DNA from 3 places in the Paraburkholderia sp. 35.1 genome. Region 1 is predicted to be linked to each of the others. Evidence: riboswitches for the same ligand, from Rfam matches in the RefSeq annotation. Region 1 holds a riboswitch; each other region holds the start of a gene.
The links. A riboswitch is a leader RNA that binds a small molecule or an ion and turns the genes downstream of it on or off. The one in region 1 is predicted to bind cobalamin.

Region 1 (5,407 bases):
CATCGGTGTTCCTCCACATCTCTACGCATTTCACTGCTACACGTGGAATTCCACCCCCCTCTGCCATACTCCAGCGCTGCAGTCACCAATGCAGTTCCCAGGTTAAGCCCGGGGATTTCACATCGGTCTTACAGCACCGCCTGCGCACGCTTTACGCCCAGTAATTCCGATTAACGCTCGCACCCTACGTATTACCGCGGCTGCTGGCACGTAGTTAGCCGGTGCTTATTCTTCCGGTACCGTCATCCCTCACGGATATTAGCCACAAGGTTTTCTTTCCGGACAAAAGTGCTTTACAACCCGAAGGCCTTCTTCACACACGCGGCATTGCTGGATCAGGCTTGCGCCCATTGTCCAAAATTCCCCACTGCTGCCTCCCGTAGGAGTCTGGGCCGTGTCTCAGTCCCAGTGTGGCTGGTCGTCCTCTCAGACCAGCTACAGATCGTCGGCTTGGTAGGCCTTTACCCCACCAACTACCTAATCTGCCATCGGCCGCCCCTTGAGCGCGAGGTCCCGAAAGATCCCCCGCTTTCCTCTCCCGAGCGTATGCGGTATTAATCCGGCTTTCGCCGGGCTATCCCCCACTCCAGGACACGTTCCGATGTATTACTCACCCGTTCGCCACTCGCCACCAGACCGAAGTCCGTGCTGCCGTTCGACTTGCATGTGTAAGGCATGCCGCCAGCGTTCAATCTGAGCCAGGATCAAACTCTTCAGTTCAAACCTGTTACTGTGTTCGGGCTCTCTCGAACCCGGTCGCTCACTCAACGTACTGACGATGATTGATCCGTCTTTCGACAGACAAACCTTCCTCTAATACTGTGTGAGGCTTCTGATACTTCTGCCTGACAGCAGACTCCGGAGAATCCGCCGCCGCATTCCGCATCAAGCGCCCACACTTATCGACTGTTAGTTTTTAAAGATCGGTCCGCCAAACCCGCCGCGCCTGAACCACCACTACCCGGCACTGCTTCGTTTGCGTCGCTGCGTCTGCAGCAGAGAAACGAGATTATGGAGAGCGGTCGACAACACGTCAATACCCTTCTCACAATTTATTTTAAAAAGTTGAAGAGCTTAAAAATTGAGCAGTGCCGCGTGCAACCTGAATTAGTTAGGCTTCCAATTGAATTCTCCGGAGCGCCGCGGCGAAAGGGAGAGATGAGTGGAGTTGCGAAAAGCCGTTAAGCAGCTTTTCCACAGAAAATGTTCGCAAGGCTGTGGATAACCACTCCACAACTGCGCCAAGTACTTGATGCAAAACCATTCTCGCGCGTTGCGCGCGAGAATGGCCGCTTGCGCGGCCGCGTGTCACCGTCACCATCAGGCGGACTTCATCGTCACCCGCGCATTCGTACGCATAAAAGCGCTGCGCTCGACCATCGCGCCAAACAGCAGCCCGATCGTCGTCCACATGACCACCTGCATGCCGATCGCCGCGACGCGGAACTTCCACAGCAGCACAGCCGGGAACGCGGCCGGCACTTCATTGATGACCGGCATCGACAGTTGCACGGCCGCGATGACCACGACGAACACGAGCCCCGCGACGATCGAACCGTTCCACGCACCCAGCTTCGCCGCCGCGCGACGCCGCACCTTCAGCGAAAACACCATCGTCGCGAGCGAAATCGCGATCATCAGAAAGAACAGGCCCGTGCGCGTGCCGATCGTCTCCGGATCACCGACCGACGGCGGATTGGCCGGATACTTGATATTCGGCACGATCACGAGCGTGATGAACGCGCCAAGCGCGAGCCACGCGGACAGCGCGCGCACGCTCAACGTCCCCGCGCGTCCATACGCATACGCAAACACCAGCGAGAACAGGCCGCCAAATGCCGCGCCATACGTGACCACGCCAGTCAGCAGGCCGAGGCCAGCCTGCGTCTGACGGCTCACGATTTCGGGCTCGGGCGCCTCGCCGCGCGCGGCGGCCGCTTTTTCTTCGAATGAAATGGCCTGATCGACCTGTGGTTCGCCGACGATTCGCGCGAACGCGAACGTGAGCGAGCCCGCGACGATGCCCGCGAGCATCCCGCGCACCAACAATTTACCTACCATGTCGAACTCCGTTAGTGGCAGGGAAAGCCGAGCAGATGGCGGCCGTCGTGCACGAACTCATGCATGTACATGCCGGGCACGAGCGACGTCGCGCCCTGTTCCGCACCAACGAAGTAAAGCGCGAGCAACAGCAGCAAGCCGCCGAACACGACCCATGGCAGCAGTTCGCGTAAAGGAATGGGAGTGGGCTGGGCTGCCGGTTGCGCGGCGCGATCAAGAACAGCTTCGGTCATGATGGACATCTCCTGGGGTGACGCGCCCCGAAAGTCGATTGCAGAGGAATGGTGCGAAGCTCGGGTCTGGCTTTCGGCTCTTGTGGATTGCAATGCCGATTACAGTGGCGCGACCGCGCCGGGCTCTCACCGGCTTCCGTGCTTCGCAGTGTCAGTATTCTACGCGCTAAACTGCGGCTTCCGTGACGGCGAGGGCTACCTCGCAACGCGCGCCGCGAGGCGATGAAACCACGCAGGCAAGTACGAATGAGGCGCCAACGCAAAGAATGGATACGCGACTATTACTGGTGAGCCACGCGGCAACGGCCGCGCAGCGCGCGGGCCGCTTCCCTGACGACGATCCGCTCGACGCGCGCGGTCGCGCCGAAGCCGTAGCGGCGCGACCGCGTCTCGCGCTTCCCGCCCACGGCGCGGTGTTCACCAGCCCCGCCGCCAGCGCGCGCGAAACGGCCGCCGCGCTCGGTCTGAGCGCCACGCCTGCCGACGCATTGGTGGATATCGACTATGGCAAATGGCGCGGCCAGCGCCTCGCGGCCATTGCCGACGCAACGCCCCGCGAACTCGCCGCCTGGACACGCGAGCCCGACACCGCGCCGCCCGGCGGCGAATCGTTCGGTCAACTCGTGCAGCGGGTTGGAGAGTGGCTCGACGCGCAGCAGGCAGACGTGCGTTCATGCAATGCCGTCAACGAAGCAAGCTTCGCGGCCTCTGCGCAAGGTCGAACCATCGTCGCCATCACCCACGCGACTCTACTGCGAGCGGCAATCGTGCACGCCCTCGGCGCATCGCCAACCGTGTTCTGTCGCATCGAGATCGCGCCGCTGTCGGTCGTCGAATTACGCCACTCGCGACGCGGCTGGTCGTGGCGCCCGGCCGCCACCGCCTGAACGCCAGCGCCTGAACGGCACCGCCGCTTACCTGCCCGACACCACGAGCCGCAACCGGTTGGACCCCTCGGGCGTCAGCGTGATTTCGGTGCGTCGATCCTTCGCGCCGAGATAAAAGTGCTGACGTCCCGGCGAATTCTGATCGTGCGTTGCATCGGGCAGGCACGACGCGACATCTGCCGCGACCGCTTCCAATGCATCCGCGTTCGAGCCCGCCGCCTGATGCGGCGTCCACGTGCACTGGAAACTTCGATGCGCGGCCGAACATTGCGCGTCATCGCCATAAGGTTGCGCAACGCCTTTGCCGTCGTCGGGTGTCAGCGAGGCGAAGCCGTCCGGCGCCGCGGCCACGATCCGTTTGAGCGCACCGCAAGGTCTGGGGCTATCGTCGGCGGATGCACTGACCGGCAGCAGCGCAACGAGCGATGCCGCGGTAAGCGCGATAGCCGAAAGTCGATAGGTTTTCATGGTGTGCGTGAAGCTTCCAAAGTGCTGCTGAAGAAAAACTCGCAGCGAGCCACCTTTAATAGCACGCTTCATGCCCATGCGCGCGAGGCCCGAGCACGCAGGCAATGCACGACGGCACACAAATTGCATAGCGCCATACCGGCCGCGACATCGCGCCCGTTTCGATCAAAGCCACTGCCGCCGTCATTTCAACCATCATGTCGACCACTACCGCCGCCCCTACCCCCGCCCGCATATCGTCGGGCATCGAAGGCATCGACGACATCCTCGGCGGTGGTCTTACGCCGAACCGCATGTACCTCGTGGAGGGTGTGCCAGGCACGGGTAAGACCACCCTCGCGTTGCAATTCTTACTCGAGGGCCTGCACGAAGGGCAGACCGGCCTTTATATCGCGCTGTCCGAAACCCGTGCTGAACTGCTCGCGATCGGCGCGAGCCATGGCTGGGATCTGAGCCGTTTCACGATACTGGAGCAACTGCCCGAAGAAGGGCTCGAACCGCAATACGAACAGACCGTGCTGCACCCGGCCGAAGTCGAACTCGGCGAAAGCGTGCGCAACGTAATCGAGCACGTCGACGAACTGAAGCCGGCGCGCGTCGTCCTGGACAGCCTGTCCGAACTGCGTCTGCTGGCGGAGAACCCATTGCGCTACCGTCGGCAGATTCTCGCGCTCAAGCACCATTTCTCGACGCGCGAATGCACGGTGCTGCTGCTCGACGACACGTCGGCCAGCACCTCCGGCATTCAGCTTCACAGCATCGTGCACGGCGTGATCAGCCTCGAAAACGTCGCTCATGATTACGGCGGCAATCGCCGCCGTCTGCGCATCGCGAAGATGCGCGGCATCAAGTTCCGCGAGGGCTATCACGACTTCACGCTCAACACCGGCGGTCTGCGCGTCTATCCGCGTCTGGTCGCCGCCGAGCATCGCAGCGAATTCGGCACGAGCCCGATGAGCACCGGCACGCCCGGCCTCGACGCGCTGCTCGGCGGTGGCCTCGTCCCCGGCACCAATTCGCTGATCATCGGCCCGTCGGGGGTCGGCAAAACCACCACCGTCGTGTCGTGCCTGCTTGCCGCACTCGAGCGCGGCGAGCGTTGCGCGTACTACATATTCGACGAAACGCTCAGCACGCTGGTCACACGCTGCGCGACGCTCGGCATGGATCTCGCGCCGCACGTCGAAAGCGGTCTGCTGATGCTGCGCCAGATCGATCCCGCGGAAATCTCGCCGGGCGAGCTGTCGAGCGACGTGCGCAACGCGGTCGAAAACGAGCACGTGCGCTATGTCGCGGTCGACAGCCTGAACGCCTATCTGCAGGCGATGCCCGGCGAGCGCTACCTGCTGCTGCACATGCACGAATTGCTCGGCTATCTGAATCAGCAGGGCGTGGTCACGATGCTCGTGCTCGGGCAGCACGGCATCATCGGCGAAGTGCAGACCGAGGTCGACGTCAGTTATCTGAGCGACGTGGTCGTGCTGTTCCGCTATTTCGAGCACCGCGGCGAAGTGCTGACGGCAATAACCGCCGTCAAGAGCCGCGCGAACGATCATGAACGCACGATCCGCCAGTTCCGCCTCGGCACCGAAGGCGTCGAGGTCGGCGAAGCGCTGCGCGACTTCGAGGGCGTGCTGTCGGGCCTGCCCTCGTATCGCGGCAGCACCGCGATGCTCGGCGCGACGAACCATCTGATCGATATGTCAGGACAGTGAGCGATGGAGCAGCGTGTCCTCATCCTCGCACCGTTCGGCCGCG
Region 2 (5,407 bases), on a different contig from region 1:
TGCGTTGGCCTACAGAAACGCCTTGTTAGAGGCTCGCGCCGGCTTTGGGCACGACGTGCATCGCGAGGTCGAATGGGCCGCTCACGACCCACACCGCCCGCATTCAACGCTGAACTTCGTCAGGCTGCCTCACACCTGTTTAGCAGCGCGAGACCTGGGCGTCCGTTACGCACATGAGAGAAGGTTTCGCCGACGGCTTTCCGCTTCAACGGCCTTTAATAGAGAAAGACTCGGCTTGCGCTGCTGTTACTGTTTTGCCGCCCGCGGAGCATCAGGATATAGAGTTTTTCAGGTTTCGGATCCAGCGACGAACTTCTCAATTGCGTCCTTCACCTTCTCGATCCAGCCGCCGATTCCCGTGAACCCCGCCATCCGTGTCCTGAGCCCCAGTGCAAGCATCATCTCCGTCAGATTCGAATCGTTGCTGACCGCCCTGGCCGGCGCACGCGCGAACGTCACATCGCGGTTGCAGCTGCGCACGGTAACCGGATAACGGTCAGCCTGTGCGTACGATGCGGCTACGCAAAAAATGGTGGCCGCCGTCGCGCGCCAGAGGGAAGTCTTCCTTTTCGTCATGTCCCGGACTCCGGTCCTGTAATCAGCGTGATGCGCGGACGTCCCGTCACCGGGTGCCGGTCGACAAGCGCATCGACGCCATACACCGTCTTCAGCAAGGGCTCGGTTAGTACCGCCTGCGGCGCGCCGCACGCGACGATCTCACCCGAGGCAATCACGTACAGCCGGTCGCAGAACGCAGCGGCGAGATTCAGGTCATGAATCGTGGCCAACGTGGTGATCCGCTGCCGCCGCACGAGGCCGAGCAGCTCGATCTGATGCCGCGGATCGAGATGATTGGTCGGCTCGTCGAGCATCAGCACACGCGGCTGCTGCACCAGTGCACGGGCCAGCAGCGCGCGTTGCCGTTCGCCGCCCGACAGCGAAGCGAACGGCCGCTGCCGGTGCGCATCGAGTTCGACATCGTGCAGCGCGGCGTCGACGAGCGCGGTGTCCACGGCGGTGTCGCCGTCGAGCAGCCCCTTGTGCGGCGTACGGCCCATCGCGACGACCTCTTCCACCGTCAGGCCGAAGTCGTCGGGCGGGTCCTGCTGTACCACCGCGATGCGTTGCGCCGCCCAGCGCCCGGACTTGACCCAGACGTCGTCGCCGTCCAGCCTGACGGCGCCGCTGTGCGGCCTTGCGTAACGGAACGCACACCGCAGCAGGCTCGTCTTGCCGCTGCCGTTGGGTCCGATCAGGCCGACGAATTCGCCCGGCTGCACTTCGAGCACGATCCGCCGCAACAGGCTCTCGCCGTCGTCCGGGCGTCTCGCGTCCCGCGACGGCGGCGACCAGCCTAGCTCTTCGATATGCAGTGAGGTCATGGCTTTGCCGATCAATGAGGCTAGAAAGTCATCGTCGCGGTGACCCACCCCGAGCGCGGCGCGCCGAGCAGCCATTCGGTGCCGTCGTTCTGCGTGGAGACCGCATAGGTCCGGTTGGTCAGGTTGCGCAGATAGAGCGCGAGCGTCAGGTTGCGCGTTGCGCGCCACGACGCGGACGCATCGACCAGTGTGTACGACGGAATCGACACGCTGTTCGCGTTGTCGCCGAAGCGCCGTCCGACATACTGCACCCCGGCTCCCGCGCGCCAGCCAGGCGCGAACGCCCAGTCGAGCCACACGTTCGCGGTCTGCTCGGGGATGTTGTAGGGCACGTTGCCCGCGCGCGACACGCTCTGGCCATCGACCGCCTCGTCGAAATCGTCGTACCGCGCGCGCAGCAGCGCCGCGTTCGCCTCGACCGACCAGCCGCCGCCCAGCCGCAGCGCGCCCGACCATTCGACGCCGCGCGACGACTGCCGGCCGACCTGCTCGCTCAGGTCCGGGTTCAGCGGATCGGTGCTCACGAGGTTACGCTTCACGATCTGGTACACCGCGAAGGTCCACGATCCGCGGCCGCCGAGCACTTCCTGCTTGACACCCGCCTCCCACTGCTGACCGGTCGACAGCGTGAACTGACTGTTCGATTGCGACAGCGTAATCAGCGAACTGACGCCGTCGGTGCCGGTCGTGTACTGACCGTACACGGACAGTGTCGGCGTGAGCGAGAACACAAGGCCCGTGCGCCATCCTGTATGGGCGAACGTCCTGTCGAACGACGACGCCGCAGTCGTGGCAGTCGCGAACGTGTCGCGATGCAAGTCGATATGGTCGTAACGCAGGCCACTCACCCACGCGAGCCGCTCGGTCAGCTCGAACCGGTCCTCTGCAAAAAGGGACGCCTGATGCGTGACGGTGCGAAACGCGGGCACGGTCGAATCGGGACTGTCGAACACGCCCGGATCGAAACCGAATGCCGGCACGATCGACGAGCCGCCGTATGGTGAATTGCTTGTATCGACAAACGAGATCACATTGAAGTCCGCGCCGACGACCAGCCGGTTCTGATGGCCCCATGCACGCCCGTCGATCGTCGTGTCGAGCTGGTCGCCGATCTGCCGCTGATGATGGAGGATCTCGATGTAATCGCTGCGCAACACATCGCCATCCGGCTGCAGGGCGTAGCTCTCGCTATCGTGCCAGTGGCGGTTGGTCAGCAAATAATAGAGCTGGTTGCGCACCGTGATGCCAGGCATGGCGTGCCACTTCGCGTTCAGCCGCGTCCACTGGTCGTAATAGGAGATCGCGGAATCGGCGACGTTGTAGTTCTGGTAGCGGAACGCCGGATTGAGCGCACCGTCGAGCACCGGAATCCCGAAATAGCGCGCCGGCTTCTGGCGGCCGTAGTCGTAGTCGAGTGTGAATGACAAGGTCGGATCGACGTCGAGCCGCAATGCGCCGCCGAGCGCCGTGGTATGCGAATCGCCGCGCGGTACCCAGCCGTTCGAGCGGTCATCGCTCACGTAAAAGCGGTATGACAGCATGGGCCCGAGCGCGCCCGTCGTATCGAGCGCCACGCGCTTCTCGCCATAGGCGCCCGCGCCGATCTGGACCGTGGTCGCGTAGTCGCGCTGCGGCGCCTTCGGCACGACGTTGATCACGCCGCCGATGCCACCCTCACCGTAGAGCACCGACGCCGGACCGCGCAGCACCTCGATCCGGTCGACCGACCACGTATCGAACGGAAAGGTCACCGTGCCTGCGCCAGGATACATGCGCGTGCCGTCATAGAGCGTCGTGATCGACTCCGGCCCGCTGAAGCCGCGCACCGAGACCGACGTGCCGCCATTGCCGGGTGCCGCGTCGGTGGCAAATCCGGCCGCACGCGTAATGGCCTCGTTGACCGTGGTGTCGCCGCGCACCTGAATCTGCTCACCGGTGAGCGTCTCGACGCTCGCCGGCGTATCGAGGCTCGACAGTCCAAGCCGGCTGCCGGTACGGATCGGCGTGCTCAGGTCCGGTGTATCCGTATGGCCCGATGCCTGGACCTTAACAGCCGGCAGCGTCTGTGCCGGCTCCTGCGCAGATTGCGTGCTGTCTGCCGCCGGGCCGCTGCCGTCATCAGCAAACGCGGACGACGAGCCGATCAGCCACGCGCAGCCGAGCATCCCTGCTGTGAGCTGACGGCTGCGGCGTCGCTGCGTTCGCGACGGCGAAAGGATCGAGATTTTCTTCATTGTCCTGCTCTCTTTTCTTTTTTCTCTGGCGCTACCGTATGCGGTGCGCCTGTTTTTTATGCGCTCGACACACGTGCCTATCCACCATGTCATCGACGCAGTGAAACACCGCACGATTGCCGGAAACACGAACCAGGCATGCCGTGCTGACCGGCGACACTTACCGGGTCAACACAAACGACGGGAGAAAAAGAGGAAGCAACGGGCAGCCGATGCCCGGTGGACACTGACGATGCAGGTCATGGCGGTTCTCCTGGGGTTTCGCGCCCCATGACAGGTGAAGGAAGACAAGGCCCAGGTCTGACTCCCGGTTTCAGGAAACCGGTCACAGTGGCGCGACCGCGCTGGATTTGCACCAGCTTCCGGGCTTTGCGTGCGCAATTCTAATCGATCGCACACTCAATTCCCCCGCGCCGCGGCCTGGCTAGCGCATGCCTGCCCGTGCAGGCTGCCCGCTTCACGTCCGGGTCATCGCGCCAGCGGTCGGATCGCCCGCGATTTCGGCAGAACGATATCTAACCCGCATCGTAAACGCAACACAGTTGCGATAATTAGAAAAGGGAACGCTATACTTGAGTCTGCTTCACCGCATACATTCCTGCATTCATGCCCCGCCTGATCCAGATCCGACGCAGTCCCATCCATGGCAAGGGTGTCTTTGCCGTTGCCGACATGCCGCGCGGCATGCGCATCATCGAATACAGGGGGGCGCGCATTACCCACCCCGCAGCACGACGCCAGCATCCCGTCAACGCCGAAGACCCGTTCCACACCTTTCTGTTTGCGCTGGGTGACGGCCGCTACTGCATTGATGCGGGCACCGGCGGGAACGCCGCCCGCTGGATCAATCATCGTTGCGCACCGAACTGCGAGGCGGTTGAAGACTACGACCGCCAGGGGATCCTGCGCGTGTACCTCCATGCCGCCGCAGTGAACGATGGAACGAGCTGTGTCATGGCTGTACCCGGCTTGATTTTGCGCTGCTCGATCCAGCCTTCGATGGTCGCCAGCCGGTCACGCCAGCGCGTCGCCGCGCCGACCCGGCAGGCTGGGCCCGTGACGTCGACCGCCTCGCCGCGCTGTTCGACGACTATCGGCCGCGCATCGTCTTCTGCCCGCACGAGCGTGATGGCTCTGCGACGCACATCGGTGTCCACTGGCTCGTATGTGACGCCCTGCAGCACCATACCCACGCCGTCTGGCTTGCGCAGACAGAATTCTGGGGCACGCTTGAGCAGCCCAACACGCTCGTCGAACTCGACAGCTCGATCGTCGCGACCATGATCGAGGCGTTGACCTGTCACCATGGTGAAATTGCCCGCAACCCCTATCACCTGCGCCTGATGTCATGGCTCGCGGACAGCGTGCGACGCGGTGGCGAGGCTGTGTTCGGTGCCGGAATGCAACCGCCGTCCTTCGCCTTCGGCGCGTTGTACCGGCTCGAGCGCTCGGCAGGCGGCCGGCAGACGGCAGTCGGGCGTCCGATGGCCATCGCTGCGGAGGATGGCCTGCAACCGCTGTTCGACCAGGGCATGCCGCCAGGTCCATGACGACGACCATACGACACGCGTGGCCTTGCCCGCGCGGGACGATGTATCATTCCATCATTGGACAGTTGCATCCACGGTCATCCATGCCTACCCGCCACTCTCCGCGCAAACATCCACCACACGCTCCTACCGACTGGCCATCGCGCCTGCGCGAGGCGGGGCTGCGCTCCACCGCGCTTACCGTTGCCGTGCTCGAGCGCCTGGAGGGCGCCGAACAGCCCCGTTCGCACGAAGAACTCGC
Region 3 (5,407 bases), 1.7 Mb from region 1:
AGATAGAGCGCGTGCGTGCCGGCGGGCAACGCTTCGTCGGCAAGCGGCGAGAAATAGCTGAGCCGCGCGCCGAGCGCTTCGAGCAGCGCGACGTTGGCCGGATAGATGAACGAGAACGCGGCGTCGCGCGCGATCGCGATGTGCTTGCCTTCGAGCAGACGCGGCAGCACCTCGGGCGAGGGCACGCCGAAATCGACCGGCGGCGGCAGTTCGGCGAGCGCGGTCGACGCGAGCGTATCCGCCGCGCGTTCGAGGCGCGCTTCGAGATCGTCGATTTCATCGGCCTGGTGTAGGCCGAGGTGGCGGTCGGGCAGCGTCATCTCGTCGCTCGCGGCGAGGTGGCCGCACCAGCGCAACCCGGGCGGCAGTGCTTCCTGCAACATCTGCGCGTGCCGAGCCGAGCCGACGCGATTCGCGAGCACGCCGTGGAACGGCAGTTGCGGTCTGAAGCGCGCAAGGCCGAACGCGACCGCGCCGAAGGTCTGCGCCATCGCCTGCGCGGAAATCACCGCGAGCACCGGCACGCCGAACGTGGTCGCCAGATCGGCGCTGCTCGGCGTGCCGTCGAACAGGCCCATCACGCCTTCGATCAGGATCAGATCGGCTTCTTGCGCCGCCCGCGCGAGCAGGTTGCGGCATGCGCTTTCGCCGACCATCCACAGATCGAGCGACAGCACCGGCGCGCCGCTCGCGCGCGCGAGGATCATCGGATCGAGAAAATCCGGCCCGGTCTTGAACACGCGCACGCGACGTCCGAGCCGCCGGTGATAGCGCGCGAGACCGGCAGTGATCGTGGTTTTGCCTTGTCCCGACGCGGGCGCGCTGATGAACAGCGCGGGGCACGCCCCGAAGGAAGTCCCCTGGGGGGACGCCCCGAAGGAAGTCCCCTGGGGGGACGCCCCGAAGGAAGTCCCCTTGGGGGGCGCCCCGGACGAAGCCCCGTTGGGAAACGCCGACATCGCTCAGAACTCCACGCCGCGCTGCGCCTTCACACCTTGCTCGCGATACGGATGCTTGATCGCGCGCATTTCGGTGACGAGGTCGGCAGCTTCGATCAGCGCGTCCGGCGCATGGCGTCCGGTCACGACGACATGCAACATCTGCGCACGCGCGTTGATCACCGCGAGCACTTCGTCGAGCGGCAGGTATTCGTACTTCAGCACGGTGTTCAGCTCGTCGAGGATCACCATCTGGTAGTCGCCGCTTTCGATCATCCGCCGCGCTTCGTTCCAGCCTTTGCGCGCTGTCGCCATGTCGGCCTCGCGGTTCTGCGTGTTCCACGTGTAGCCGTCGCCCATCGTGACGAAATCGCATTGCGCGATCGCGCCGAGGAAATCGCGCTCCGACGTATGCAGCGCGCCCTTGATGAACTGCACGACGCCGAGCCGCATGCCGTGGCCGAGCACCCGCACGGCCATGCCGAACGCGGCCGTGCTCTTGCCCTTGCCGGTGCCGGTGTTGACGATCAGCAGGCCTTTTTCGACGGTCGCGCCGGCCTGCTTCTTTTCGTGGCCTTCGCGGCGGCGTTCGGTCATGCGTTGATGCGATTCCGGATCGGTTTTCATCGAGGGTCCTGGTTTTGAGAGGCGGGATGGGATGGGGGCGCGTCGCTAAGGGCAGCGTCGTTCGCCGCTGCGATCGCCACCGTGATGCCGGCGTGCGCGGTCTTGCGTACGATCAGACGCGCGTTTTGCGCGGTTGTGGTGGAGTCCGGCGCCGTTGCCGCCAGCAGCGCGCACGGCTCGCACACACCATCGACGCCGAGATGCGCGTGTGCCGCCGCCGACGGCGACGCGACCGGTACCGCGGCGATCTGCTCGCGGCTGAACAGTTGCAGCGGCAGCTGATGACGTGAGCAGAATTCGAGCAGACCGGCTTCGTTGGCTTTGGTGTCGATCGTCGCGATCGCGCGGATCTGCTCGAAGGCATTCGATCCGAGCGCTGCGCGGACGGCGGCTTCGATCTCAGCGGCTTTGCTGTGCAAGCGGCAACCGATGCCGACGCTCAGCGTTTTGATCGCGCGTGCGAGTCCGTGTCGTGTCGCGCTCGCTGCCAGTTCGTGAGCAACGCCGGCGTCGCGTTTGGCCGCATCACGCGCCAGTGCGAGCGACGCCACAGCGCCGATCACGACGATCGCCGGCGAGCCGAGCCCCGCGCGCGCCACCGCCTCGGCGAACTCGCGAAGCGGCGCGAGCACATGACGCTGCTCAGGCCGCGTCGCCGACTCGATCGCCGCGCACGGCGTGTCGGCGGACATGCCGGCAGCGAGCAATGCGCGGGCGATCTCGCCGAGCCGGCGCATGCCCATGTAGATCACCAGCGTCATGCGCGTCGCGGCGAGCGCGGCCCAGTCCGGTTCGCCACTGCCGGCGCCGTGGCCGGTGACGAACACGACGCCCTGCGCGTGATCACGATGCGTGACCGCGATACCGAGCGCCGCGGGCGCCGCGATGCCGGCCGTGATGCCGTTGATCACGTCGACTTCGATACCCGCGGCCTGTAGCGCCTGCAACTCTTCGCCGCCGCGGCCGAACACGAACGGATCACCGCCCTTGAGCCGCGCGACGCTGCGCCCCGCGCGCAGATGCCCGAGCATTTGCGCGACGATGTCGGCTTGCGGCGTCGACGGATGGCCGCCGCGTTTGCCGACGTACAGGACTTGCGCGTCGGTGCGCGCGAACTGCAGCACGTCGGGATTCACCAGATCGTCGACGAGCACGACATCGGCCTGCGCGAGCGCACGGGTGGCCTTCAGCGTGATCAGTTCGACGTCGCCGGGACCGGCGCCGATCAGCCAGGCGCGCGTCATCGCGGCGTGCATGGCGCGCGCCATGCGGTGATGGAAGAAGAGACGCGGCGTGCGACAGCGCGCGCGGCGGTGAATATAGTGGTCATGCGCAACTGCGAATCCGGGCACGCGCGATGCCGCGCTGCTACGCCTTCACATCCGTTCCCCGCGGATTCCGGCGGCCGGCGGCGCCGCGTGACGCACGGATGCAATGCGGCACCGCCTCCGCGTCTGGCCGGTATCCGGGCTGGCGGCCTCATGCGCTTCGCCTTCCCGTCCCGGTTTGTGGATTCGCGGGACAGTGGCATCAAAAAACGCATGCGCGGCACGTCGGAATCGAAGGCGAATCGAATCGCGCGCCGCAGGTCGCTTACCGTTGCGGGGACAGCACAGGTTGAACGCGCGAGGCGCTGCCTGTTTCCCGTTTAACTGCACACGCGAGCGCATGTGCGGGCACCAAACGCGCGCATACGATAGCACATGGCGCCTTGCCGGATAAGCCTCGGCGGCGCTTTCCGGCTCGGTGCGTTGCTTGACTGCGCAAGGCCGCGGGCCTACACTCGCACGCACTTTGGGTGCTCGCGTGCGCGCTCGTGCGCATGCAGTTAAACGGGAAACAGGGAGCCACCTGCTCTGGAGCGGCTAACCTGTGCTGTCCCCGCAACGGTAAGCGAAAAGCGGTTCCGGCTTGATAGCCGGGCACCGCAGTGCCGGCTTCGATGTCCTCGCGCAAGCTCGCGTGGACATTTCACCACTGGACGAGAAACCACTCGGCCGGGAAGGGGAAGCGGCGCTTTCGCCAGCCCGGATACCGGCCCAACGAAGCAGAACGACCGCCGCGGGGATGCGGCGGCGCGTTCATGACCTCAGTTCCGCTTTCTGTATTTCCGTTGTCGCGGCAATGCCGTCGTTCGTCCCCGTGTCTGGTAATCGCCGGTACTGCTGCGCGTGCTTCATTCGCTCCATTCGCCAGCCGACGCGGACCCACGCGCGGACTTTCCGGCATACCGATCAACGCCAAGGGATGGACCTCACGATGCAAACTCAATTGCGCAAGATCCCCGTCACGATCGTCACGGGCTTTCTCGGCAGCGGCAAAACCACGCTGCTGCGGCACATTCTTCAGCATGCGGGCGGCAAGCGCATCGCGGTGATCGTCAACGAGTTCGGCGAGCTCGGCATCGACGGCGAAATCCTCAGGGGCTGCGGCATCGGTTGCGATGAAAACGGCGTCGAGACTGAAGGACAATTGTATGAACTCGCGAACGGTTGTTTGTGCTGCACCGTGCAGGAAGAATTTTTCCCGGTGATGGAAAAGCTCGCGGAGCGCCGCGACGAACTCGATCACGTGCTGATCGAAACGTCGGGGCTCGCCTTGCCGAAGCCGCTTGTGCAGGCGTTCAACTGGCCGCAGATCCGCAACGGCTTCACGGTCGACGCGGTGGTGACGGTGGTGGACGGCCCGGCCGCCGCGAGCGGCCAGTTCGCCGATAACCCGCTCGCCGTCGATGCGCAGCGCAAGGCCGATCCGAATCTCGATCACGAGTCGCCGCTGCATGAGCTGTTCGAAGACCAGTTGTCGGCGGCCGACCTGGTGATTCTGAACAAGACCGATCTGATCGACGACGCGCGGCAGCACGAGGTCGAAGCCGCGATCCGCGCGGAGATTGCGCCGCAGGTGAAGATCGTGCGCGCGCAGCAGGGGCGGCTCGACCTGCATACGCTGCTGGGCCTCGAAGCGGCGTCGGAAGAGACGATCCACCTGCGTCATGACCACCACGGTTCCGCCGACGACCCCGATCATCACCACGATGAATTCGATTCGGTCGTCGTGCAGGCATCGGTACCGTCGCGCGACGCGGCGCTCGCCGCCTTGCAGGCGCTCGTCGAAACCCACACGATTTACCGTGTCAAAGGCTTCGCGGCACTGCAGGGCGCGGCTATGCGTCTCGTGATCCAGGGCGTGGGCCGGCGCTTCGAGAGCTACTTCGACCGGCGCTGGCAAGCGGGTGAAAATGGCGACGGCGCGTTGAGCCGCTTCGTGCTGATCGGCGCAGACCTCGACCAACACGCGCTGCAACAGGCGTTCGACGCGGCGCTCGGCGCGACGTCGAACGCGACGGCATAAACGGGCGCACCAGCATGCATCTGCTGCGCACGACGCCGGGCGGCTTCGTCGACGATACGCAGGGCGTGATCCGCATCGATCAGCAGCCCGCCGAGATCGTCGTGCTCAGTTCCGCCGACACCACGCTGTCGCTGCTCGCGAGCGTAGTGCCGCGTCTCGGCGACGGCTTTCCGAGCGTGCGGCTCGCGAACGTCACGTATCTGCGTCAGCCTGCCTCGGTCGATTTCTATCTGGACGACGTGTTGCAGCATGCGCGCGTGGTCGTCGTCGATCATCTCGGCGGCGAAACGTATTGGCCGTACGGCATCGAGCAGGTGGTCGCGCTCGCGCAGCGCAAACAGCAAACACTCGCGATGTTTTCCGGCGATCTGCAGGAAGACCCGAACCTGCTCGCGCGCAGCACTGCGAGCGCCGAGTTGTGTCAGCAGCTGTGGCGCTATCTGCGCGAGGGCGGTCCGCAGAACGCCGAGGCGTTTTTGCGCTGCGTCGCG

Region 2: linked by a shared signal. The riboswitch ahead of OKW27_RS36485 (TonB-dependent receptor) and the one ahead of OKW27_RS06985 (CbtB domain-containing protein) in region 1 are both predicted to bind cobalamin.
Region 3: linked by a shared signal. The riboswitch ahead of cobA (uroporphyrinogen-III C-methyltransferase) and the one ahead of OKW27_RS06985 (CbtB domain-containing protein) in region 1 are both predicted to bind cobalamin.

The regions. Positions count from the first base shown of each region.
Region 1 covers NZ_JBNDMJ010000002.1:244,159-249,565, forward strand. The annotation lists rRNA gene OKW27_RS06975 (16S ribosomal RNA) at 1-720, opposite strand, end outside; gene OKW27_RS06980 (CbtA family protein) at 1,321-2,061, opposite strand; gene OKW27_RS06985 (CbtB domain-containing protein) at 2,073-2,294, opposite strand; cobalamin riboswitch at 2,335-2,480, opposite strand; gene OKW27_RS06990 (histidine phosphatase family protein) at 2,561-3,181, shown strand; gene OKW27_RS06995 (hypothetical protein) at 3,209-3,649, opposite strand; gene OKW27_RS07000 (ATPase domain-containing protein) at 3,847-5,364, shown strand; gene OKW27_RS07005 (ATP-binding protein) at 5,368-5,407, shown strand, end outside.
Region 2 covers NZ_JBNDMJ010000003.1:3,523,817-3,529,223, reverse strand. The annotation lists partial or broken gene OKW27_RS36495 (ABC transporter substrate-binding protein) at 343-501, opposite strand; gene OKW27_RS36490 (ABC transporter ATP-binding protein) at 573-1,382, opposite strand; gene OKW27_RS36485 (TonB-dependent receptor) at 1,403-3,616, opposite strand; cobalamin riboswitch at 3,891-4,034, opposite strand; partial or broken gene OKW27_RS36480 (SET domain-containing protein) at 4,223-4,453, shown strand; gene OKW27_RS36475 (hypothetical protein) at 4,501-4,923, opposite strand; gene OKW27_RS36470 (hypothetical protein) at 4,897-5,166, shown strand; gene OKW27_RS36465 (Fur family transcriptional regulator) at 5,208-5,407, shown strand, end outside.
Region 3 covers NZ_JBNDMJ010000002.1:1,963,252-1,968,658, reverse strand. The annotation lists gene OKW27_RS14990 (cobyrinate a,c-diamide synthase) at 1-959, opposite strand, end outside; gene cobO (cob(I)yrinic acid a,c-diamide adenosyltransferase) at 963-1,565, opposite strand; gene OKW27_RS14980 (cobalamin biosynthesis protein) at 1,562-1,996, opposite strand; partial or broken gene cobA (uroporphyrinogen-III C-methyltransferase) at 2,072-2,809, opposite strand; cobalamin riboswitch at 3,005-3,264, opposite strand; cobalamin riboswitch at 3,345-3,622, shown strand; gene cobW (cobalamin biosynthesis protein CobW) at 3,825-4,916, shown strand; gene cobN (cobaltochelatase subunit CobN) at 4,931-5,407, shown strand, end outside.